DNA from 4 places in the Shewanella sp. MR-4 genome. Region 1 is predicted to be linked to each of the others. Evidence: predicted binding sites of a transcription regulator. Region 1 holds the regulator's gene; each other region holds the start of a gene.

Region 1 (2,207 bases):
TGAATCGCCTTGCGTAAGGATTCGGATTTCAGCAGGGAGTGGAACATTGCCTGACGATTCGGCAGCACAGGCCCTGTCATCACCTTGCGTTGGCGGCGGAAATGTACTCTGGCCACCCGCGCTAGTTTATGGGCAATCCCCATATCGGTGCCGTGTTCATCGGCCATGTAACGCAGCGATACCGCATTAGAAAACTGCACAAAGTTGTGACGACCTAAAAATAAGATCATCAAGCACTTACGTAACCAAGTTGGATTCTCGCGCTCAAGAACAGCTGCCTTCATGGTGTCGTCTTCTTTACCCGGAGTACGGCCCCAATACAGACTGACAGGCACCAGCTGAATATCTAACTCTGGCTTTTCCTTATGGACGGCCAACAGGCGCATAAAACATTCGAGGAATGGCTCATTACTGGCACGCTCGCCAAACAAAGGCTTACGGCCTTCGAGGCAAACGACGCGGGGCGCGACAACGCCATTTACCACGAGCGGCTCATAGGGGCTTGGCAAACCCAGCTTAGTGGTGATTTCGCTTAACGCAGCAATATCACTCAGGGATTCTGTTTTCATTACATAAGCAAGCGGTCTGGACGCGTCCAGATTCAGATCGGCAAAGGGATCCTGCGGCACAACAATAGTGTGCACTAAGTGTTTTTGAATCCAGCGTAATGATTTCAACCAAAGAGAGTCTTGTTTAGGCATTATTCTTATGCAATGTAAGTACGTTCATTAGCCCCATAGAATACCAGATTCTAGGGAATATTCGCTAATACTCTCCAATCGCGTTAAAAAGTGGTTAATACTTGCACTACGAATAATACTGTATATACTAACAGTAACTGTATAGAAAAACAGGAAAGAACATGAGACCGTTGACGCCACGCCAAGCCGAAATTTTAGAGCTGATTAAACGTAATATTGCCGAGACTGGCATGCCACCCACCCGGGCCGAAATCGCCACCCGTTTGGGTTTTAAAAGTGCAAATGCCGCCGAGGAACACCTTAAGGCATTGGCGAAAAAAGGCTGCATCGAGATCATGCCTGGCACTTCCCGCGGGATCCGCCTCCCAGTTGAGGAAGAAGATAACAGCGAATCTGGCTTACCACTAATTGGCCAAGTGGCTGCGGGCGAACCTATCCTCGCCCAAGAGCATGTCGAACAGTATTACCAAGTCGACCCCAGCATGTTCCACCCAGCCGCCGATTTCTTGCTGCGCGTCAGAGGCGACAGTATGAAGAACATCGGCATCCTCGAAGGGGATCTGCTCGCCGTTCATAAAGTACAGCAAGCGCGCAATGGCCAAGTAGTTGTTGCTCGCGTTGACGATGATGTAACAGTTAAACGCTTTGAAAAGAAAGGGAATCTCGTTTATCTACATGCTGAAAATGAAGATTACTCCCCGATTAAAGTCGATTTAAGTTTCCAAAGTCTAACAATTGAAGGGCTCGCCGTAGGGGTGATCCGCAATGGAGATTGGCTATGAACAAACTACTAGGTAATGCCCCGCGTCACCCCGGTTTATGGCTCGATGCGGTACGCGAAACCGATACAGACTGGCAGCATACGCCTATCATCACTATGCCCACCGAGAGCCAAGGGCGCCAAGAGCTAATGCAACTTAGCAAACAATTGGCACAACTGAGCCAACAAGGCCGCTGGGTCGTGCTCATCAACCCACCCAGTATTGGCTACAAACAGTTACTGGCCAGCGCTGGCGTGCGTATGGATCGTGTACTCTTAGTCCATGCGAAAGATGAAGTGGAAACCCTGTGGGCCATGGAAAAAGCCTTAACCAGTGGCACTTCCAGCGCAGTAATTACTTGGATCCACTCACTCGATGCCCGCGATAATCGTCGTTTACAAATTGTGGCCAAGAGCGCCCGCGCCATGGGAATCGTGCTCGAAGGTGTCGTAAATCACTCATCTACGGACGCGACACTCAAGCAACCAGCTCACTTTGCCCAAGGTAGTTTTTTTAGCTCTGTTCATTAAAATTTTTGCACTGCGTATTTAGCCTTGAAAGCCGCCTCACCTGTGAATGTGGGGCTTTTTTTTTGGCAATTTTTCAGACAATTAGAAAAAGAAGTGATCTTGATCAATTTTTAAACAGCAAGTATGTTTGATTCAGGCGAGCATAATATATCGCCCGTTTAGGCAAAAAATATCGACGATTTATCGAATATCTCTTGCCCACAAAAATCGAGAAT
Region 2 (2,207 bases), 1.3 Mb from region 1:
CCACGGAGACCTCGTCACTACGATGCTCGATGGTGGTCTGTTTAAAATCATTAAATTTAAGTTTGACCACCTGCTTATGGATTTGCCTTCCCTTAGCGCTTCGCACTAAACGGCTGGACAACTCTTGGATTAATCCAGGCATCACCTGCTGGCACTGCTCCAGCGTGTAAATATCCTGAGCGAGAGTGGTCTCAACGCCTACAGATTTGCGCTCGCGGCTCACCGAAATCCCGCGCTCATCGATGCCATGGGCCCGCTCGACTAACACGGCGCCAAACTTACCAAAACGGGCAATCAACTCTTGCTTTGGATAAGCCTGCACATCGGCGCAGGTATTTAAGCCTAGCGAAGACAGTTTCTCAGCGGTCACTTTACCCACTCCGGGTATTTTCCGCAGGGATAAGCTTTTAACGAACTCGGGCACCTCATCGGGTGGGATAACACATTGCCCATTGGGTTTATTTAAATCAGAGGCGACCTTGGCGAGAAATTTAATCGGCGCCACGCCCGCCGATGCAGTCAGTCCTGTTTCGGCCAAAATATCACGGCGAATCGCCTCGGCGATTAACGTGGCAGAGCCCTTAAACAGCTTACAATCGCTAACATCTAAATAGGCTTCATCGAGGGATAGCGGTTCGATTAACTCTGTGTATCGGGAAAATATGGCGCGAATTTGCTGCGAGACCTCTTTGTAGACCTGCATACGACCGGGAACGAGGATAAGATTGGGGCACAATTTCAGTGCGTAGCCCGTCGCCATGGCAGAACGCACGCCAAATTTGCGCGCCTCATAATTACAAGTGCTGATGACGCCACGCTGCACCCGACTGCCGCCGACGGCCAGCGGTTTACCGCGGTATTCGGGAAAATCCCGCATTTCCACCGCAGCAAAATAGCAATCCATATCGATATGAATGATTTTTCGCACCTTGCATTCCTCCGACACTCAAAATACTGTATATAAAAACAGTAATCAAGTGCCACTTATCAATTTGCCGCGGTGCTGTTTGCGCTTGGATTGTCAGCGCTCAAAAAACAAAGGGAGCCCTAAGGCTCCCTTGATTTGCAACGTTTTGAATTAAATCTTAAATTGCCCAATGTTGCGGGTGAGTTCGTGAGTCGCTTGCTCAAATCCTTGCAAACTTTGGGATAAATCTTGGCTCGAGAGCAAAGACTGATCGGACAAACCACGCACGCTAACCACGTTCTGTGCCACTTCTTCTGCCACAACGGCCTGCTGGCCAATCGCGACGGTAATTTCCACCGTTTGCTGCTGAATCGACACAATGGCACTGGCGATATCACTTAAGGCTTGCTCCACTTGTGTGGTCAAGTCTTGCCCGACTTTTGCCTGCTCAACCCCAGATTCCATCACCTGCTCGGCTTGTAGCGCACTCTGTTGCAGGGTTTGGATAATCCCTTGAATGTTGGCGGTAGAATCTTGGGTACGAGACGCGAGGGTACGCACTTCATCGGCCACCACGGCAAAGCCTCGGCCCTGCTCACCCGCCCGCGCCGCCTCGATGGCCGCATTGAGCGCCAGCAAGTTGGTTTGGTCGGCAATGTTGCGGATCACACTTAACACTTCGCCAATTTGCTCGGAGCTGCTACGTAACTCCTTGATGACTTTGGCCGCTTCAATCACTTGAACCGATAATGCCTTCATGCCTTCGGTCGCACGGGACACGATTTGGGTACCGTCATGGGCCTGAGTCTGTGCCTTTTCAGCAAAATCATTCGCTCGCTGAGCGCTTATCGCCATTTCTTGGCTCGTCTGTGCCATTTGGGTGGCGGCCGTGGCCACTGAGTCGATTTGTTGTTTTTGCGATGACACCGAAGATACCGCTAAATCACACACTTGGCGCGCATCCATCACCCCAGTGCCCACCTCTTGGGTTAAGTTGCGAGTGTGCAGTAACATCTGCTGCACCTTTTCGGCAAAGCGATTGAAGGCATCACCCAACTTGCCTAACTCATCTTCGCGCTCCATTAAAATGCGTTGGGATAAATCGCTATCACCTTCGGCAATGTCTTCCATCGCATCGAGCAATTTGCTGAGCTGGCGTCTAAAGGGCAATAACATCAACCATACTGTGATGCCGACCAACAACATAATCCCTAAGGCAACAAAACAGGCATTCCAAAAGGCTTCGGTTACAGGCGCTTCAATCACCTCATGGGGCAACATAAAGGCTAAATGCCATTTT
Region 3 (2,207 bases), 1.5 Mb from region 1:
ATGGCTTTAGAGAGCCTTTCCTCTAAATAGGCAAAATGCGCCGGATCGAGTTCGAGTTTACTCAGGTAGTGCTGCAATTCGCCAGCACTTTCTTGTACTTGAATAAGCGCTTCGTTCAGCATAGTGCTGACATTGGTTAAAGCGGGGTCATAGCTTTGCAGATTCTCGGCAAGGCCGACGACTTTGTTCAGCAGTGATTCGATATTGCTCTCTTCGCCATCAGTGAGTAAAAACAGGCTGGCTTGGCAGCTATCAACCAGCTCTGTGCCATTTGCGAGGCGCTTATGTTCCTGTTCAATCTCTTCAAATTCACCAACCTTGAGATCAAACTCATCTAACTCTTCAACTTGATATTGCACCAGCTGTTTACGGGCGATACGTTCCTGCTGGGAGGCTTCTAATTGTTTGAGTTCGGCTTCAATTTGTTTACAGCGCTGATAGCTTGCCGCCACTGTATCTATCAACAGCCTGTGATTGGCGTAGCTATCGAGTAAGGTGAGCTGATGCTCACTCTTTAACATTGCATGGTGGGCGTGTTGGCCATGGATCCCCACAAGCAATTGCCCCAGTAATTTTAACTGAGTCAAAGGGACGGGATTGCCATTGATATAGGCGCGTGAGCGGCCGTCACTACCAATGGTTCGCCGTAGAATACACTCATCATCGAGTTCGAGATCGTTATCTTCGAGCCAACGTTTTGCAAGAGGTACATCCTCTAAGGAAAATCGGGCACTGACTTCGGTTTTGCTCGCGCCAGGGCGAACACTGCTGGCATCGGCACGGTTACCTAGGCATAAGCCTAGTGCGTCAATGGCGATGGATTTTCCCGCGCCAGTCTCACCGGTAATGCTGGTCATTCCGGGGCGAAAGTCCAGTTCAAGGAAACGTACGATAGCGAAATTGTTGATGCTGAGTTGGCAAAGCATAGTGAGTTCCTGTCGAAAAACTTACCAAATCACTGTATTGATAAACAGTATATACTGAATTTATATACAGTAAAGTGGCTTTGGGTGAATATTCGACATGTCGCGATAACCTAAAGCCTAATTATTTGTTTATGAATAGGTTTTAACGATCTGCTCCAGAATGGGTAAGCTGAAAAAGGTCACTATAGTGCCAAAGAGTATCCCTTGAGCACTGGTGGAGGCCTGAGTGTTATAGCGCTGCGCCAACAGATAGACGCTTGCCGCCGTGGGCAAGGCACTAAGAATGACGCCCATAACGAGATAGTCGCCCGTGACACCTACGCCTTTTAACATGAAGTAAACCAAGGCGGGTTGCAGGATGAGTTTAAACAGGTTGATAAGGCTCAGTTCGATAAAGTTTGTCAGGCTAAATACCTTGCTATCTTTTTGATAGCGCATGGCTTTAGCTAGTACCATGCCGACGGCAAAGAGGGCGCAGGGGCTGGACGTATTGCCTATCTGCTGGATCATCATTGCCAAGCCTGCTGGCAAGGTTATCCCTAATGCCGAAATGGCCACGCCAATAAAACAACCTATCACAATCGGGTTTTTCACCACGGCTAGCAGCATGATCACCGCGGCGTGATGTTGCCGCTGTTTATTGGTGGCGAGTTCTAGCGAGACCAAGGCCACGGCAAACATGAGTACGGACAATAAACTGGCAATCGCAGCGGCAACTAAGGCGCTTTGTTGTTGGGGGAATAAGATGACAAGGAGTGGAATACCGATAAATGCGGTATTACCAAAGGTAGCATTTAAGGCGCGCACGGCGGCTATCGCAGACTGTTTAGGATTCACCAGCAGGGAGATGCCGATACAAACGAGGTAAATCACCAACATACCTGCGCTGTACCCGGCGATAAATCCCCACTGTAGGATCTCTTCAATGGGCTGCTGCGCGAGTGCTATCAATAAGATGGCAGGAAACGCAATATAGTAAACATATTGATTGAGTACTTGGTCTGTTTCTACTGGGAGAAAGCGCAGTTTTTGCACCAGAGTGCCCAGCAGCATGATCCCAAAGACGGCAAACAGAGGGGTTAAAATGGTCATGTCCCTCACTCATCCTTTTGTATTTTTTTCCCGCGAGATGACCTTATTGCCCTTAAAACTCACAAGTGACCAAGAGGAGGTCATCAGGGCATTTTATCTCAGGTAATTGACTATAATCGGCGCTAGCGCAGTAAATTTATCGGCAAAATAGCATAGCATTCCCCCTGGAGGCTATTGCGCTATGGTCGT
Region 4 (2,207 bases), 1.9 Mb from region 1:
GTCGCAATGGCAAATGTCCAAGCGTACCACTTCATGCCTAAGCCTTTTTCAATGTAAAAGGCAGGGCCGCCGCGGTATTCACCATTGATTTTTTCTTTGTAGACTTGGCCTAAGGTGGATTCGACGAATGCGGAGCTGGCGCCAAGAAACGCCACCATCCACATCCAAAACAATGCACCCGGGCCGCCGAAGGTAATAGCCGTAGCGACACCGGCAATGTTCCCGGTTCCCACACGACCGGCTAGGGTCATGGCTAAAGCTTGGAAGGAAGACACGCCAGCATCTGTGCTCTTACCATCAAACATTAAACGGATCATTTCGGGTAAATGGCGTAACTGTAAGAAACGTGAGCGCAGGGAGAAAAAGAGTCCTACACCGAGGCAAAGATAAACGAGTGCGGGGCTCCAAACGATATTGTTGACCGCATTAACAATCTCATTCATATAATTCAACTCCAATATTCTGTTGTTTTTGCAGAGTTTTTAAGATTTTTGCTTGTGATTTTGGGTACTAAACAGCCAATTAGGCCTAAGGTTAAGACGCGTGGGGACGTCCAAGAGCTTCAACATAACGACTTTTTAAGCCGCTTCATAGCTAAAGTTGTTAAATAATTGATAATTTAACGTTCTTTATTTGATTGCTTTATTGATAGGGGATTTAGCGGTGCTCTAAGTCGCTAGGTTTCGAGTCGTGTCTGTCAACTGAGAGATTGAAAAAGGCGGGGCAAGGTGTGTGGGTTTGCACTCTTTATTTTGCCTAAGCAGATGTGAGTGTGGGTATCCATACAAGGCTTAAGAAACTGGGCTTACATCACCAGCCATAACAGCATCCATAGTCCGAATAGCCATGCCAAACTGCGGCGGCTAACACTATGTTTTAATAGCAAAGACAGGCTTACAGCCACGGGCAAATACAGGATAACTCCCCAAGAAAGGAAAGGCATCTCAAGCCCAAGCCTTTTTAGCCCCATTTCACAAAGCAGACTTAATGCTAGCAATAACAGGCTGTGGAAGATCACCAATTGATTGAATCTTAAGGCGAGTGCTGGCTTAAAGGCTGGGATTGAAGGGCCTGGCAAGGTCAGTGTATTCATTTGTTTTCTCGATTTTTCGTAACGGATGCAAGGGATTTTAGTTTTAGATGAGAATCATTCTCAATTAAATTTACACAGCTTTAGTGTTTCGTTACCGCAGAGCGAGTTAAATCGGCCCTTGAGGTAAAACGGCGGTTTGCACTCTTGTCCGCTTTGGGCTAAATTACACTGTAATTATATCCAGTATTTAATGTAGATATGATCCTCTATATTGCTGAAAAACCAAGCCTAGGGCGTGCAATCGCCGATGTGCTGCCTAAACCCCACAAAAAAGGTGACGGGTTTATCGAAGACGCAAACGGTAACTGTGTGTCTTGGTGTGTCGGGCACTTGCTCGAACAGGCTGAGCCCGATGCCTATAATCCCGAGTTTAAATCGTGGAAGTTTGAGCATTTACCCATAGTGCCAGAGAAGTGGCAGCTTAAACCTAAGGCCGCGACCCGCAGCCAACTCACAGTACTTAAAAAGCTGGTGAAGCAGGCCGATACTTTAGTGAATGCGGGTGATCCCGACAGGGAAGGGCAGTTATTGGTTGATGAAGTGATCGCCTATTTGGGCGTGACGGGCGATAAATTACAGCAAACGCAGCGACTCCTTATCAGCGACTTAAACCCGCAGGCGGTGAAACGTGCCTTGTCACAACTCCGCAGTAATCGTGAGTTTATTCCTTTGTCGACCTCGGCACTTGCCAGAAGCCGCGCCGATTGGCTCTATGGCATGAATATGACGCGGGCCTACACTATTCAAGGGAAAAAGGTTGGCTATCAGGGCGTACTATCGGTCGGCCGAGTACAGACCCCGCTGCTTGGGCTTATCGTGCGCCGCGATGAGGAAATCGCAAATTTTCAATCTAAGCCTTTTTATGAGGTTCTGGCCCACTTAGTGACGGACAAAGATCAGGCTTTCACGGCGAAGTGGCAACCCAGTGAAGCCTGTTTACCCTATATGGATGAGGAAGGGCGCGTGCTCGCTAAGGGCCTAGCACAAAATGTGGTGCGTCGGATCACCGATAAACCCGCCAAAGTGACCCAGTTAAGCACTAAGGATAAGCAGCAGAATCCGCCTTTACCCTATAGTTTATCGGCGCTGCAAATAGATGCCGCCAAGCGCTTCG

Evidence for each region. Region 1 encodes LexA, which represses DNA repair genes until DNA is damaged. Its sites were predicted from a motif close to TACTGTATNNNNATACAGTA; they were not measured.
Region 2: a site for LexA is predicted at 953-972, ahead of dinB (DNA polymerase IV). Genes of this name have one in related genera too.
Region 3: a site for LexA is predicted at 979-998, ahead of recN (DNA repair protein RecN). Genes of this name have one in related genera too.
Region 4: a site for LexA is predicted at 1,260-1,279, ahead of SHEWMR4_RS07560 (DNA topoisomerase III). Genes of this name have one in related genera too.

Annotation. Positions count from the first base shown of each region.
Region 1 covers NC_008321.1:4,526,274-4,528,480, forward strand. Annotated here, with positions in the region: gene plsB (glycerol-3-phosphate 1-O-acyltransferase PlsB) at 1-701, opposite strand, end outside; gene lexA (transcriptional repressor LexA) at 863-1,483, shown strand; gene SHEWMR4_RS19785 (cell division inhibitor SulA) at 1,480-1,992, shown strand.
Region 2 covers NC_008321.1:1,103,769-1,105,975, reverse strand. Annotated here, with positions in the region: gene dinB (DNA polymerase IV) at 1-928, opposite strand, end outside; gene SHEWMR4_RS04905 (methyl-accepting chemotaxis protein) at 1,079-2,207, opposite strand, start outside.
Region 3 covers NC_008321.1:1,295,318-1,297,524, forward strand. Annotated here, with positions in the region: gene recN (DNA repair protein RecN) at 1-926, opposite strand, end outside; gene SHEWMR4_RS05770 (AEC family transporter) at 1,056-2,018, opposite strand.
Region 4 covers NC_008321.1:1,673,931-1,676,137, forward strand. Annotated here, with positions in the region: gene SHEWMR4_RS07550 (alanine/glycine:cation symporter family protein) at 1-443, opposite strand, end outside; gene SHEWMR4_RS07555 (hypothetical protein) at 806-1,093, opposite strand; gene SHEWMR4_RS07560 (DNA topoisomerase III) at 1,292-2,207, shown strand, end outside.